3 regions of the Methylobacterium sp. PvR107 genome follow, and region 1 is predicted to be linked to each of the others. Evidence: riboswitches for the same ligand, from Rfam matches in the RefSeq annotation. Region 1 holds a riboswitch; each other region holds the start of a gene.

What was found. A riboswitch is a leader RNA that binds a small molecule or an ion and turns the genes downstream of it on or off. The one in region 1 is predicted to bind cobalamin.
Region 2: another riboswitch for cobalamin. It lies ahead of JOE48_RS28280 (TonB-dependent receptor); the one in region 1 lies ahead of JOE48_RS22100 (CbtB domain-containing protein).
Region 3: another riboswitch for cobalamin. It lies ahead of JOE48_RS25610 (TonB-dependent receptor); the one in region 1 lies ahead of JOE48_RS22100 (CbtB domain-containing protein).

The regions. Positions count from the first base shown of each region.
Region 1 covers NZ_JAFIBW010000001.1:4,673,025-4,678,104, reverse strand. Annotated here, with positions in the region: gene JOE48_RS22105 (S10 family peptidase) at 1-1,255, shown strand, start outside; cobalamin riboswitch at 1,331-1,526, shown strand; gene JOE48_RS22100 (CbtB domain-containing protein) at 1,560-1,742, shown strand; gene JOE48_RS22095 (CbtA family protein) at 1,759-2,496, shown strand; gene JOE48_RS22090 (DUF1636 family protein) at 2,489-2,890, shown strand; gene cobW (cobalamin biosynthesis protein CobW) at 2,887-3,921, shown strand; gene cobN (cobaltochelatase subunit CobN) at 3,995-5,080, shown strand, end outside.
Region 2 covers NZ_JAFIBW010000001.1:5,966,383-5,971,462, forward strand. Annotated here, with positions in the region: gene JOE48_RS28265 (hypothetical protein) at 272-679, opposite strand; gene JOE48_RS28270 (hypothetical protein) at 974-1,174, opposite strand; gene JOE48_RS28275 (cell wall hydrolase) at 1,407-1,991, opposite strand; cobalamin riboswitch at 2,244-2,441, shown strand; gene JOE48_RS28280 (TonB-dependent receptor) at 2,544-4,682, shown strand; gene JOE48_RS28285 (DMT family transporter) at 4,737-5,063, opposite strand.
Region 3 covers NZ_JAFIBW010000001.1:5,415,396-5,420,475, forward strand. Annotated here, with positions in the region: gene JOE48_RS25600 (RluA family pseudouridine synthase) at 1-508, opposite strand, end outside; gene JOE48_RS25605 (HigA family addiction module antitoxin) at 667-1,035, opposite strand; cobalamin riboswitch at 1,421-1,617, shown strand; gene JOE48_RS25610 (TonB-dependent receptor) at 1,894-4,077, shown strand; gene JOE48_RS25615 (PepSY domain-containing protein) at 4,071-5,080, shown strand, end outside.

The DNA.
Region 1 (5,080 bases):
CGGGGGGCCCGGCGCGGCTTCCGCCTATCTCAACATCGGGGCGATCGGCCCCTGGCGCTTGCCGACGGGGGGCGACAGCATCAGCCCTTCGCAGCCAGTCGCGCTCACGCCCAATGACGGGACTTGGCTCGGCTTCTCCGATCTGGTCTTCATCGACCCGGTCGGCACGGGCTACAGCCGCGCGGCGGACGGCAACGGCAAGGCCTATTGGAACATCGATTCCGACGCCGCGACCCTGGCCGCAATCATCGCGCGCTACCTGCGCGTCAACGACCGGATGGCCAGCCCGAAATTCTACGTCGGCGAGAGCTACGGCGGGTTCCGCGGGCCACTCATCACCGAGAAGCTTCAGGACGATATCGGTGTCGGCCTGTCCGGGATGGTGCTGCTTTCGCCGGTTCTCGATTTCGGCTGGCTGGAGACATCGCGCGCCAATCCCTGGGGCTACGTCCTGAAGCTGCCATCCCTGGCGGCCGGTGCCCTGGAACGGGCTGGAACCGTTCCGACGCCGGCGCTTCTGTCGGATGCGGAATCCTACGCCTCGGGCGCCTACCTGGCGGATCTGCTCAAGGGCCCGGGCGACGCGGCCGCCGTGGCGCGGATGACCGAGCGGGTCGCGCCCCTCGTCGGGCTCGACGCGGCTCTCGTGCGCGCGCAGGCGGCGCGCCTGTCGACCCGCAGCGTTCAGCGCGAGATCGACCGTGCCGACGGCCGCGTGACCAGCGCCTACGACACCGGCATCACCGGCTGGGATCCCAACCCGGATGCGGCCCAGTCGAGCTTCGACGATCCGCAACTGACCGCGCTGCAGGCGCCGCTGACCAGCGCGATGCTCGACCTTTACGCGCGCACGCTGAAATGGCCCGTGCCCAACATGCGCTACGAACTCCTGAACAATGCGGTGAACCGCGGCTGGAGCTGGGGGTCGGGCCGGCAGGCGCCGGAGGTGTTGTCGAACCTCAAGAGCACCCTGGCGCTCGATGGCCGCCTGCGGGTGCTGGTGGCGCACGGCTTCACGGATCTTGTGACGCCCTATTACGCCTCGAAGCTCCTGCTCGCGCAGGTGCCGGCCTATGGAGCCGGCCGCGTCAGCCTCGCCGTCTATCCCGGCGGCCACATGTTCTACACGCGACCGGATTCCCGCGCCGCGTTCAAGGCGGATGTCGAGCGCCTCTACGCGGATGCCGTGAAGGCGCGTGACGCCGGACCGGCACCGGGCGGAGCACCCGCCGAGCGCCTCAAGGATACGCCCTGACGGTCGGGAAACTCGCGCTCTCGAGAATCCCGATCTTACCGCTTGCCACTCCGTTGTGCGCAAGCCGCCATGCGTCTACAACGGCTTCGTGACGGTGCCCCGGCGACGGGGTGAAAAGGGAATGCGGTGAGGGGCGCGAGCCTCGATTCCGCGGCTGCCCCCGCAACTGTGAGCGGCGAGCACCTGCCAGAGCGCCACCGGAGCGATCCGGGAAGGCGGCAGGCGCGCAGAGCTGCGAGCCAGGAGACCTGCCGTCACGCCAGGATCCCGGAATGCCGCCGGTGGGGCGGCTGGAGACACATTGATGACCACCTCGACCCTCGCCCCAGTCGCCGCCGGCACCCGCTCGTCCGAGCGCTCGGTCGCCGTCGCGCTCGCGGCTTTCCTGGGCCTCGGCCTCCTGTTCATGGCGGGCTTCTCGCCGGCGATTGCGCTCCACAATGCGGCGCACGACTTCCGGCACACCCAGAACTTCCCCTGCCACTGACGCCTGCGTCACAGGGATGATCATCCGGCTTCTGTCGGCGGCGCTGGCCGCCGGCTTCCTCGCGGCTGCCGTCGTGACGGGGCTCGAGCTCACGCTGACCTCGCCGCTGATCGTGGCGGCCGAGCGTTACGAGCACAAGGAACCGACGCATCAGGCGGCGATCGGCCTCCCGATCGTGCTGGCTCATGCCGGGCACGACCATGCCGCGCCCGACGCGGCGCCGGAATGGCAGCCCGGCGAAGGGCTCCCGCGCATGGCGTTCACCGCACTCGCGACCCTAGTCGGTGGCGTCGGCTACGCCCTGCTGCTCGGCGCCGTGATGCTCGCCTGCGGGCGCGATCCGACCCCGCAGGTCGGCCTCGCCTTCGCGGTGGCAGGCTTCGCCAGCGTTGCCCTTGCGCCGTGCCTCGGCCTGCCGCCGGAACTGCCCGGCAGCGAGGCCGCGCCGCTCGCCGCGCGGCAGCTCTGGTGGGTCATGACCGCCGCCGCCACCGGGATGGGCCTCTACCTGATCGGTGTCCGGCGGTCGCTGATCGCGATCCTGGGCGGCCTCGTCCTGATCGTCGCGCCGCACACCGTCGGCGCACCCGAGGCACCGGCCGGAGCGTCCGAGCTGCCGGCCGCGCTGGCCGCACAATTCGCGGCCCGCTCGCTGGCCATCAGCTTCGTATTCTGGATGCTGATCGGGCTCGGCCTCGGCTGGGCCTGGCAGGCCTTCTCGCGTGAGCCGGCAGCGAGGGCGGCCCGTGTCTGAGACCGTCCTGTATGTCTGCACCTCCTGCCGCCGGGAGGGTGACGACCCGGACGGCCCCCGGTCCGGTGCGCGCCTGCTCGATGCGCTGCGGGACCGGGCCGGCGATGCCCCGCATCTGCGGGTCGAGCCGGTGGAATGCCTGTCGGTGTGCAAGCGGCCCTGCACGGTGGCAGTCGCCTCAGCCGATCGCTGGACCTACGTGTACGGCGACATGGATCCGGCGGCCTCCGCCGAGACCATCCTCGCCGGGCTCGCCGCCTACGCGGCGACCCCGGACGGCATCGTGCCCTGGCGCGAGCGTCCGGCCGAGTTCCGCAAGGGCGTGATCGCCCGCATCCCCCCTTTCCCCGAACCCCGCCCGCGCACCGCCGGCACCCTGGAGGCCGCGGAATGACCCTCGTGAACAAGATCCCCTGCACTATCGTCACGGGCTTCCTCGGCGCCGGCAAGACGACGCTCGTTCGCCACGTCGTCGAGAATGCCAAGGGCCGTCGCCTCGCCATCCTGGTGAACGAGTTCGGCGATGTCGGCTTCGACAAGTCGTTCCTGGCCGCCTGCGGCGTCGAGGGTTGCACCGAAGAGTCCATCGTCGAGCTCCCGAACGGCTGCATCTGCTGCACCGTCGCGGACGATTTCGTTCCGGCACTGGAAACGCTGCTGTCCCGCGCCGAGCCGCCGGAGCACATCCTGATCGAGACCTCGGGTCTTGCCCTGCCGAAGCCCCTGGTCCAGGCCTTCCAGTGGCCGGCAATCCGCTCGCGGGTCACTGTGGACGGCGTCGTCGCGGTGGTCGATGGGCCGGCGGTTGCGGCCGGCGCCTTCGCGGAGGATCCGGAGGCTCTGGCCGCCCAGCGTGCGGCGGACCAGTCGGTCGATCACGACAATCCACTCGAGGAGGTGTTCGAGGATCAGCTTCTCTGCGCCGATCTCGTGGTGCTCAACAAGGCCGACCTGATCGATGCCGCGACCCGTGCCCGCGTCCGCCGCGAGGTCGAGGGGCATTTGCCCCGCGCCGTGAAGGTCGTGGAGACTGAGAACGGCGCCATCGACCCGCGCGTGCTGCTGGGCCTCGGCGCCGCGGCCGAGGACGATCTGGCCTCGCGGCCGTCGCACCACGGCGAGGGCGAGGATCACGACCACGATGATTTCGAGACCGTGGCGCTGTCGCTCCGCCCGGCCTTGACGGCAGCCGATCTTGCGGCCCGTGTCGAGAAGGCGGCCGAGGCCGGAGGGGTCCTGCGGATCAAGGGCTTTGCCGAGGTCGAAGGCAAGCCGATGCGCCTCGTTGTGCAGGGCGTCGGTCGGCGCGTGGCCCACCATTTCGACCGGCCCTGGCGGGCGGGCGAGCCCCGGGATGGCAAGCTCGTGGTGATCGGCCTGAAGGGCTTCGATCAGGGCGCGGTCGCCGCGGCGTTGGCGGGATGACGGCACTCGCACGCGCCTCCACGATCCGCGGCGGCGCGCGGTCACGCGCGGTCACGGTCTAGGGGCCGCCGCGATGCATCTCGTGCGCATCGATACCGTCTCGCTCGACGATGGCGAGGCGGCGGTGGATCTCGGGCAGGAGCCCGGAGATCTCGTCGTGCTGTCCTTCACCGACAGCGACCTCGCGGGGATCGGGCAGGCACATGCCGCCGAGCCCGGTCTGCCGAGCCTGCGCCTCGCCAAGCTCTCCAGGCTGCGGCATCCGCTCTCGGTCGACCTCTACGTCGAGCGCGTGGTGGCGCACGCCAAGGTGGTGGTGATCCGCTGCCTCGGCGGGCTCGATTACTGGCGCTACGGCGTCGAGCGCTGCGCCGAGGCGGCGCGGGCACACGGCGTCGTCCTGGCGGTGCTGCCGGGCGACGACCGGCCCGATCCGCGGCTCGCCGCCTTCTCCACCGACCTCGATCTCGCCGCGCGGTGCGACGCCTATTTCCGCGCCGGCGGTCCTGACAACTTGCGCCGGATGCTGCGGTTGCTGGCCACCCGGGCCGGCGCCGATCTGGCGATCGAGCCGCCCGAGCCGTTGCCGCGCGGTTTTCCCTGGTGTGCAGGCTGCGGCGTGCTCCCCCTCGACCGAGCCGTCGCGGCCGCCGCGAGCGCCGTGCCGCTCGCGGGTTCACCGATGCCGGACACACCCGTGGCCCTGCTCGTGATCTATCGATCCGCCGTGCTGGGCGGCGATACCGCGCCGTACCTCGCGCTCACTGAAGCCCTGCGCGCGCGCGGGATCGGCGTGCTGCCGATGGCGGTGTCGAGCTTGAAAGAGCCGGTCGCTGCAGCCGCGGTCGCGGAGGCCGTGCGGGCGCGCAGGCCCGATCTGGTCATCGCCGCTACGGCCTTCTCGGCCCGCGAGGACGGCCTCGATTTCGTGCTCGACGGCGCCGATTGTCCGGTCCTTCAGGCGTTTACGGTCGGCTCGTCGCGGGCGGCCTGGGAAGTCTCGGCCCGGGGCATGGGCGCGGCCGATCTCGCCATGCAGGTGGCGTTGCCGGAATTCGACGGACGGCTTTCGGGCTTCCCGATCTCCTTCAAGGAGGAGGCCCCTGAGATCGCGGGCTTTGCGGAGCGGCGGGCGGTCCCCTACGCCGCCGGGATCGCG
Region 2 (5,080 bases), 1.3 Mb from region 1:
AGAGAGTCCAGACTTCGCGACGGTGACACGCGTCGAAAGACACTGAGAACCGCTCCTGTTCGTCACCCCGTCAGAGCCGGGTGAAACGACAACACGCGCGGGCCGACACGGTTCGGCGGCACGGGAGCCGCTGCGGCAGACGGGCTGCTCGGTCTCCGATGTGGCCCATGGGACTTGCGGACGACGCTCCATCGGCGCGGGCAGTTGCGGCTGTCTCAGCCCCCTCCCGTCCGCTGCCGTCCCGATCCTGATCCACGGCGACCCGAGACCGTCATAACCCGCGGCACGTGCCGTAGCTGACCTTGACCTCGTTGCGATCCTCGGGATTCAGCTGAGCCTCGACGAAATTCAATTTGTTGAGATCAATCAGCAAGAAGTAGACACCGTTCTGGCACTTGATTGCATTGCGCGGCGTGCGCTCATTCAACCGCGGGGATGCGGGTTGGCACTCGTAATAATCGGAGCGGCCAGCGGAGATCACGGTCAGCAGCCCGCCACTGGAGACGAGGGAAAACGTTCGGGGCTTGCGCGGCGCCTTCGCGCCCTCCGCGACGACCGCCACATCCAGACCGACCGACACGTCCTCCGTACAGGTCAACGGGCGGCGCAACTGAGAGGCCGCCGGCGCGATGCTCAGCAGGAGGAGCGCGCCAGCGAGCGCTACCCGTTTGGCGATCATCGGTGGGGCGCCCATGATTCGTGGGTAGTTTCTACCGGCAAGCTAGGCCGCTGTACGCGGGTGTAAATGCCGCAGGCCCGAGTAGAAGTGTCGATCAACAGATATGGCACTGCATTCGATGGCTTTGCGTCGGTGACGTCCGATCGAACGAGGCGCCGGAGCGGCATTCGGCCCTAAACTGCTACGGCCGGCCGCCGGTCACGGATCTGATTGCCCCTCGGCGGCGGTAGCCATCGCGAGCCGGGCGTCTCCGTGACCCGGCGACGGCCCAGGTGCCGGACCGCTTCCAAGCCGTCAGTCATCGGCCGAGTCATCGGACGTTTCCGGATTGTCATTGGCGGCGCCCGCCTCGCGTTTCGCGGCAATCTCCAGGCCGATCTCCAGCAGAAGCAAGCGCGAAAGGAGCTGCATCATCGGCGTGCCGTGCAACGACATCAGCCGATGTGCTCGGATCGCCGCGCGCGCCATGCGGTCGAAACCATCCTCGTTGGACATGGCGGCGGGGTCGCTCAGTTGAATGCGAGCATACAACCTCAAGGCTAGGCCTGAGTTCGGTCTCGGCCTTCGAAAGTGCGCTGCCACGCGCATCGATCCGGGCCGCCATTGCTGGCGACGCTCTTGTACAACCACAAGCCCCGATGCGCCCCGGCCGGACGTCCCGGAGACGCCGGGCCGGTGAGACGACGTCGATCCGCGCGCACGCGGTCTCGTTGCCCCGCGCTCGGCTCTACGGTGCGGGCGCTCCCGACGCGGCCGCATAGGTCGAGACGGAGGCCGGCAACTGCGCCGTCCCGTGCTGGGCCGAACGCGGGTTGCGCTTCTCGTAGAAGGCGTTGCCGCCAGCGACAGCCACGTAATGCATGTTGTTGTAGGGAAAGTGCCGGCCCGCGGTGTGGAAGTACATCGCCTTCCCGACCTTCGGGTGCCGCTCGCCAGCCAGGACGGCGTCGGCCGCATCGGCGACCTTCTGGAGGTCCTTGTCCTGCATCGGCTTGGTCAGGACACCCGGGGCGAACTGTCCCGGCTGGCCGACCACGGCGCAGATGCCGCCCGGGAAGATCGCGTTCTCCAGCCGGTTCATGACGACGGTGCCGACGGCGATCAGCCCATCCCCGTCGCTGCGGTTCGACTCGAAATACATGGCCCGGCCGAGACAATCGCGCTCGGCATCGCTGACGACCATCGGCGGCTTGTGGCCCGGAATCGACCCTGTCGTGAGCACCGGCGTGCCAGTATTGCAGGCACCCAGGGCGCAGGTCATCGCGATGACACCCAGGACAGGAGCAATCTTCGTCCTCTCGCTACCCTGCATGCATCTGCGCTCCATGCTCCTTCAGCCTCGATCCGCCATGCGGCGGCCGCGCTGCTCGGGCCGGCGCCCCTCACCGACCTAGTTTCGGTCAAGCTTGACCGCACGTTCGCGGCGATGATGTGGCGACGGAGGACCTGCATGGCTCAGGCCCCCGGCTCGGTCCGGCGGTCGAGGCGCGGGCACAGCACTGTCGTGCGCAGGCCACAGCGCTCGTGAACCGGGCCCGGCTCGTTGACCTGCTCCGGGCAGCCGACCGATGGTGGCCGCGACGGTTCCCTTCGGGGATCAAAAGGGAACGCGGTGCGGGTTCGACCCAAAACCGCGGCTGCCCCCGCAACTGTGAGCGGTGAGCCTTCGCGTCACCACGTCACTGGGTGGACGCGCCCGGGAAGACGACGCGAGGGCGGCGACCCGCGAGCCAGGAGACCTGCCGTCTGCCGTGGTCACACGCGAAGTCCGCCGGGCGGGGTGTCCCGGGGATGCCGGAGGCGGTCGCGGAAGCGGCCGGCACGGCCTCGTTCGCGGTGACGTGCCACTGCCGCCCGAGGTCCCGTGTCCCGTCCGTCCGCGCTTTCAGCCCTCGCTGCCTTCGCAGCGCTGACCTCCGCGACATCAGCCCAGGACCGGCCCGGCCTCGTCTCCGGCGCCGAGACGCAGCTCGAAGAAATCTCCGTGACCGCCGAGCCGACGGCCGCCACACGGCTCGGATTGTCGGCGAGTGCCGGCTATGTCGGCGGCACGACCGGGATCGGAGGCCCGCTGCTCCCCGTGGACTCGGCCAGCGCCGGCGTGATCACGGGCGCGCAGCTCAAAAGCCGGCCGGTGACGCGCCCCGGCGAGGCGCTGGAGGCGGTGCCGGGGCTGATCGTCACCCAGCATAGCGGGGAGGGGAAGGCCAACCAGTACTTCCTGCGCGGCTTCAACCTCGACCACGGCACCGACATCGCCATCAGCGTCGACGGCATGCCGGTGAACATGCGCACCCACGCCCACGGGCAGGGCTACGCCGACCTCAACTTCCTGATCCCGGAGCTCGTCGGCGCCGTGGAGTTCCACAAGGGGCCGTACTTCGTGCGCGACGGCGACTTCGCCTCCGCGGGCTCGGTGCGGATCGACTACCTCGACACGACCGCCAAGAACGTCGCCCTGACCTCGATCGGCTCGTTCGGCTACAAGCGGGCCCTGTCGATCACAACCGTGCCGCTCGGGGAGGGCAACCTCCTCCTGGCAGGCGAAGCCCAGGTCTACGATGGGCCCTGGGTGGTTCCGGACGCGCTGCGCAAAATCAACGGGGTGGCCCGCTACAGCCAGGGTACGGCGCTGGATGGGTTCTCGATCACCGGCATGGCCTACGCGGCCCGCTGGACCGCCACCAACCAGATCCCGGAGCGCGCCGTCGTCTCGGGCCAGCTCGGTCGATACGGGACGATCAACCCCACGGATGGGGGCAACACGAGCCGCTTCTCGCTCTCGGGGCGATTTAGCGCGACCGACGAGACCGGCGTGACGCGGGCCTCGGCCTACCTGATCCGCTATCAGATGAACCTGTTCAACGACTTCACCTACTTCCTCAACGATCCCGTCAGCGGCGACCAGTTCCACCAACTCGACCAGCGCATCCTCGGCGGCGGCGAGGTGCTGCACATCTTCCAGGGCGACCTGTTCGGCCGGCCGCTGGAGGTCGAAATCGGCGCGCAGACGCGAACGGATTCGATCCGGGTCGGCCTGTTCAACACCACCCTCCGGCAGTACCGCTCAGGCGTGCTCGACGACCGGGTGCTGGAATCGAGCGGCGCGCTGTACCTGGACACACGGGTGCGCTGGACCGAGTGGCTGCGCACGAGCGTGGGCGTGCGCGCCGACGGCTACTTCGCCGATATCCGCTCGGACACGCCGGCCAATTCGGGCAAGGCGACCGACGGGATCGTCAATCCGAAGCTCGGGCTCGTGCTCGGTCCGTGGTTCGACACCGAGCTCTACATGAATTACGGCGGCGGCTTCCACTCGAACGACGCGCGCGGCGTCACCGCCACGGTGGATCCCGCGAGCCCCCTGTTCACCCTCACCCGCTCGCCGTTCCTGGTGCCGTCCACGGGCTACGAGGTGGGCCTGCGCAACCGCTCGCTCAGCGGGCTTGAGACGAGCCTCGCCCTGTTCCGGCTCGACTTCGCGTCCGAGAACATCTTCCAGGGCGATACCGGCACCACGGAGCCGAGCCGCCCGACCCGGCGCTTCGGGGTCGAGTGGACGAACCGCTACGCGGTGACGCCCTGGCTCGCGCTGGAGGGCGATCTGACGATCACCAACGCCCGGTTCTCCAGCTATGACCCGGTGGGCAACCGGGTCCCGGAGGCCCCCACCACCATCGCGTCGGCCGGCGTGACGTTCGGCGAGCCGCTCGGCTGGTTCGGATCGTTGCGATTGCGCTATTTCGGGCCCCGGCCGCTGATCGAGGACAATGCGATCCGCTCGCGGGCGACCGCGCTCGTCAACGGCCGGATCGGCTACGCCTTCGACAACGGCCTCAGCGTCTCGCTGGATGTGCTGAACCTGACCAACAGCAAGTCCGACCAGATCACCTACGCGTATGTCGCGCGGCTGCCCGGCGAGCCGGCCGAGGGGCTGATCGACCGGGTGTTCCACCCGGTGGAGCCCACGGCCGTGCGCCTGACCATCGCGGGCCGCTTCTGAGGGCCTGTCTGGCCGCGAGGAGCCCGGTCGCACGGGCTCTGGCGGGGCGCGGCTTCAGTGCTGGCCCTGGCCGGCGGCCAGGATGGTGACGCCCACGGCGATCACCGCGATGCCCGCCAGCATCGTCGGGCTGATCGCCTCGCCGTAGAGCCACGCGCCGCCGAGCGCCGCGCCGATCATGCCGACGCCTGACCAGATCGCGTAGACGACGCCGATCGGCAGCATGTCCATGCTGGTCGACATCAGCCACAGGGCGGTGCCGTAGCCGACCGCCACGATCAGCGTCGGCCCCGGCCGCGTCAGGCCGTCGGCTGCCTTCAGCGCCAGGGTGGCGGTGACCTCCGCGCCGATGGCGAGCCCGAGGATCAGGTACGGATTCATGGGACGGCGAACTTTCG
Region 3 (5,080 bases), 740 kb from region 1:
CCTTGCGGACGATGCTCTGCACCCGGGTGAAGGGCAGAAGCGGGAACCGGGCGGTGAGGAACCGGTCGATGCGCATGCCGGCCTCGTCCGCCTCCACCGTCAGGGTCTGGACGCCCGAGGCAAGGGTCGCGGAGGCGGCGGCGCGCTGCTCGCGGCGGGTGGGCCCGGCGGCAGGAGCCGGGGCAGGGGCAGGGGCATGGGCCTCCGGCCGCTTTGCCGCGGGCTTCGGCCCCGGCGCTCCCCGTCCGGCCGGCGCTGCGCGGCGGGCCTGCGGCCCCGCGGCGGCAGCACGGGATTTCGGTGCCCGGGCCGGTGCCGCGGCGGCGGGCGCCGCGCCGCCCCAGGGATCGCGCGCGCCGGCATCGTCGCCGCGGTTGCGGGCGGCGCGCTCGGCAGCGTCGCTGGCGCTGGTGCGCGGGCCGGTACGCGCCCGGCCGCCCGATTGGACCTTGCCGGCCTGTGGCTTACGCCCCTTCGGTCCGCCGCTTCTGGGAGGTCGTGTGTTCATGATTCCGCCGGCACCCGTCACCGCCTCGGACGGGACGTCCGGACGCATAGGCCGCGGCGTCGCGGACGTCGGGACCGATGGGGTTGCCCGGCTGTAGCATCGCCCCGGCGCAGCGGCAAAGGCGGAGGGAGGAACCGGGGCCGGCCTGGGCGGACCGGTCACGTCCGTCCGCGCCGGATGATCATCGGAGGCGGGGCGCTCGCGTCCTGAGCCTCCGAAGCGGCCAGATGGAACCTCGCCTTGGCGGCGAGCTCGCTCTGGAGGTTCTGACAGCGCTTGCGCACGTTGGCGATGTCGAACTGGGTCTGCATCTCCATCAATGTCTGCATCTCGACCCCGAACACCGTCTCGATCCGCAAGGCCAATTCCGGAGACAGCGCAGCCTCCTCATTGAGGACATCGAACAGTGTTTGACGCGGCACATCGAGCAAGCCGGCCGCGTCCATGACGGTCAAGTTGCGCGGTTCGATGATATTACGCCGCACATATCCGCCTGGATGGCCGGGATTTTCCAGTTTGTAGCTCATCACTATGATGCTCTCCCGTATTTTGCTCCAATCAAAACATCATGGTCCTGTCCGGATACTTAACCTTTGTCCGTAAAATCGTAATCATCCCATCGTCTCACGACATACCTTACATACGCAGCAACGCACTAAAGGTTACACGACACACTCATCGATATAGATGTCATCCTTTTTGGCTTTAATATAAATAAATATCGTGTTATTACACGTATATAGGCAAAAATTGCTATGAGAACATCGAATTTACAATTCCGCGGCACCTGTCAATGCGCGCGCATGGCCGTCACCATGCGGATCACCGCCGTCTAATCCACTGCATCGAGAACCAGCGGGGTCCATGGACCGCGTTGCGGCGTCGTACGGCTTGACGCGGACAAACCTTAAGGCCAAGCTTATCGTCGACGGTTCCCTTCGGGGATCAAAAGGGAACGCGGTGAGGGGCTCGCCTCGAGGCCGCGGCTGTCCCCGCAACTGTAAGCGGCGAGCCCTTCACCACCACGTCACTGGGTCGCTGACCCGGGAAGACGGTGCGAGGGCGGCGACCCGCGAGCCAGGAGACCTGCCGTCAGCCGTGGTCACACGCGAAACGCGCTGGGCGGGGTTGTCCTGGCGGGTGTCGAGACGCCCGTGCATCCGCGCGGTCGGCGAGGCCTCGTTCGCGGTGACGTGCCACAGCAAGCGCGCCCGCGACACCGATCCCGATGCCCGTCCTCACCGTATCGATCGCTTCCGGGGCCGCCACGCGCACTCACGCGCCTGTGCCCGCCGAGCTTTTGATGCGGCCGAGCAATTGTAATGTTATTACATTGCCTTTAGAACGGGTTGGCCGGCCCGCGCCGCGCATGGACCTTTCCTGCCATGTCACCATCGACCATCCGCCCGAGATCCGGCGGCAGGCCCGCACCGCTCTGCGGCGTGCTCCTCGCGCTCCTCGCGAGCCCGGCCGCCGCGCAGGACACCGTCACCCTCGACCAGCTCTCGGTTGAGGGCGAGGACGGCACGGACCGTGCCGTCCCGAACAGCCTCAACCTGCGCACCCGCGACCGGACCGCGAGCCGGATCGGCCTGACGCCCTTGGAGACGCCGGCCAGTCTCGACATCGTGTCGGGCGAGACCGCGCGGATGCGCGGCCAGGACACGATCGCCGAAGCCGTGACCCAGGACGCCACCGGCATCACAACGATTGCCGCTCCCGGCAACGGCAACGGCGCGTTCACGTCTCGCGGCTTCGCCGGCCCGAACTCGATCCAGCAGCTCTACGACGGCACGCGCTTCTACGTGGGCGCCAACACTGTCACCTTCCCGTTCGATACCTGGAACGTCGAGCGGATCGAGGTGCTGCGCGGGCCGTCCTCGGTGCTCTATGGCGACGGCGCCATCGGCGGCGTCATCAACGTGGTGCCCAAGAAGCCGGTCTTCGTGCCGATCAACACTGCCCGCGCGGTGGTCGGCACCGACGGCGTCGCGCGGCTTGCCTTCGATTCCGGCGGTGGGATCGGCCAAGCGGAGTTCGGCAACACCTTCGCGTACCGCCTCAACGTCAGCGGCAACCGCGCCGATGGCTGGATCCGCCCCGAGGGCGATTTTCGTAACCTCGCGGTCTCGGCCGCCCTGCTGTTCCAGCCGAGCCCGGATCTCGCGTTCACGCTGAGTCACGATCTCGGCTACCAAGAGCCGGCCCGCTACTGGGGCACACCGCTGGTCGAAGGCCGGATCCCGGACCTGATCCGGTTCAACAACTACAACGTCCGCGACGCGAAGATCACCTGGGTCGACAACTGGACCCAGCTCAAGACCGAGTGGTCGCCCTCGGCCGACATCACGATCCGCAACACCGCCTACCGGCTGACCAGCCGGCGCCACTGGCTCGATGTCGAGCAGTACACGTACAACCGCGGCACCGGGCTGGTGGACCGGGGCGACTACCTCGAGATCTATCACAGCCAGGAACAGGTCGGGGACCGGCTCGACGCGACGTTCCGGGGCAGCCTCTTCGGCTTTGCCAACCAGTTCGTGGTCGGATTCGACGTGAACCACATCGATTTCCGGCACACCAACAACTTCTACTTCGACCAGAATACCAGCGTGCCGCTCACCGGCTACGATCTGGGCTACTTCCCGCAGAACGGACGGGCGCGGCCGGCCTACGCCACCCAGACGAGCCAGGCCTCGGTCTTCGCCGAGGACCGGCTGATCCTGTCGGACAGGCTGGCCTTCCTTACGGGCGTGCGCCTCGACGTGCCGACGCTGAACCGGGAGGATCTGCAGTCGGGATCGCGCTTCGAGAAGACCTACCACGCCCTCGGCTACCGGTTCGGCCTCGTCTACAACCCGACGCCGGACAGCGCGCTCTACGCCCAGTACAGTTTCGCCACCGATCCGGTGAACAGCCTGATCACGCTAAATCAGTCGCTGGCCGGATTCAAGCTCGCAACCGGCGATCAGGTCGAGATCGGCGCCAAGGGGCTGGCCTTCGACGGCGCCCTGGAATGGACAATCGCGGGTTACCGGATCGTCAAGGACAACCTGATCTCGGCTGTGCCGGGCCAGCCGACGCTGTCCACGCAGGTGGGACGGCAATCCTCGCAGGGCTTCGAGCTGGCGCTCGGCTGGCTTTTCGCGCCGGGCTGGCGGCTCGACGGCAACCTCGCGCTCCTGCATGCGCAATACGACCGGTTCGATCAGACGGTGGCGGGCGCCACCGTTTCTTATGCCGGCAACCAGCCGATCGACGTGCCGGAGCGCGTGGCCAATCTCTGGCTGACCTGGGATTTTGCGCGCGACTGGACCGCGCGGGTCGGGCTCCAGAACGTCGGGCAGGTCTACAGCGACTTCGGCAACATGGCGCGGCGCCCGGCCTACAACCTCGTCAACCTCGTGCTCGACCATCAGGTCTCGGCGGAGTCGCGGCTGTCGCTGCGGGTCTACAACCTGTTTGACAAGGTCTACGCGATCTCCGGCAACGCCGTGAACGGGGTCGGCACCAACTGGCTGCTCGGGCGGCCGCGCTCGGTCGAGGTCGCCTACACGGTGACGTGGTGAGGCGATCGCGGCGGCTCGGCAAGGCGGGCCGGCGCTTCCTGCTCCTGTTCCATCGCTGGTCCGGGATCACCGCCGGGTTGCTCTTTGCCTCATGGATCGGCTCCGGGCTGGTGATGCTCTACGTGCCGTTCCCGACGCTCACCGAGGCGGAGCGTCTGGCGCGGCTTCCGCCTGTCGCTTGGGAGCAGGTCGTGTTCGCGCCGGACGAGGCGCTCCGCGCCGGCGGCCTCGTGGGCGTCCCGGCAGCCTTCGACCTTGAGATGCAGGGCGTCGAGCCCGTCTACCGGATCGCCGGCCGCGATGGGCGGCAGGTGACGGTCTCGGCGCGCACCGGTTCGCGGCTCGGCCCGGTGACCCCCGACGCGGCCTTGAACCTCGCGGCCTCGGGGTTTCCGAACGCCCGCGTCGCACTGGTCGAGCGCGACCAGTGGACCGTCACAGCCCGGTACAACCCCCTGCGGCCCTTCCTGAAGGTCGCCCTCGGCGACACGGCCGGGACCGAACTCTACGTGTCGCAGGTCACCGGCGCGATCACCCTCGATACGACCCGGTTCGAGCGGGCCTGGAACTGGGTGGGCGCGGTGGCGCACTGGATCTACCTCACGCCGCTCCGCGCCCGTGCGGAGCTGTGGCGGACACTCCTGCTGTGGCTGTCGGGCTTCGCCGCCCTGGGGGCGGTGAGCGGGTTCGCGATCGGCCTCTGGCGCCTGCGACTCCGGCGCCGTTATGCGGGGGGAGCCGTGACGCCCTATCGGGGGCTCGCCCGCTGGCACCACCTGTTCGGCCTCGCGGGCGGGATCGGGCTCAGCACCTTCATCCTCAGCGGCTGGATCTCGATGAACCCGAACCGCTGGTTCGCGTCGACCGCCGCACCCGACGAGATACGCACCGCCTATGCCGGCTCACCGCCCGCCCTCGGCCTCGACGCCGGAGCCTTGCGCGGTTTCGCCGACCCGGGGACCCAGGCGCTGCGCTTTGCCGCCATCGGCGGGTTCTGGTGGAT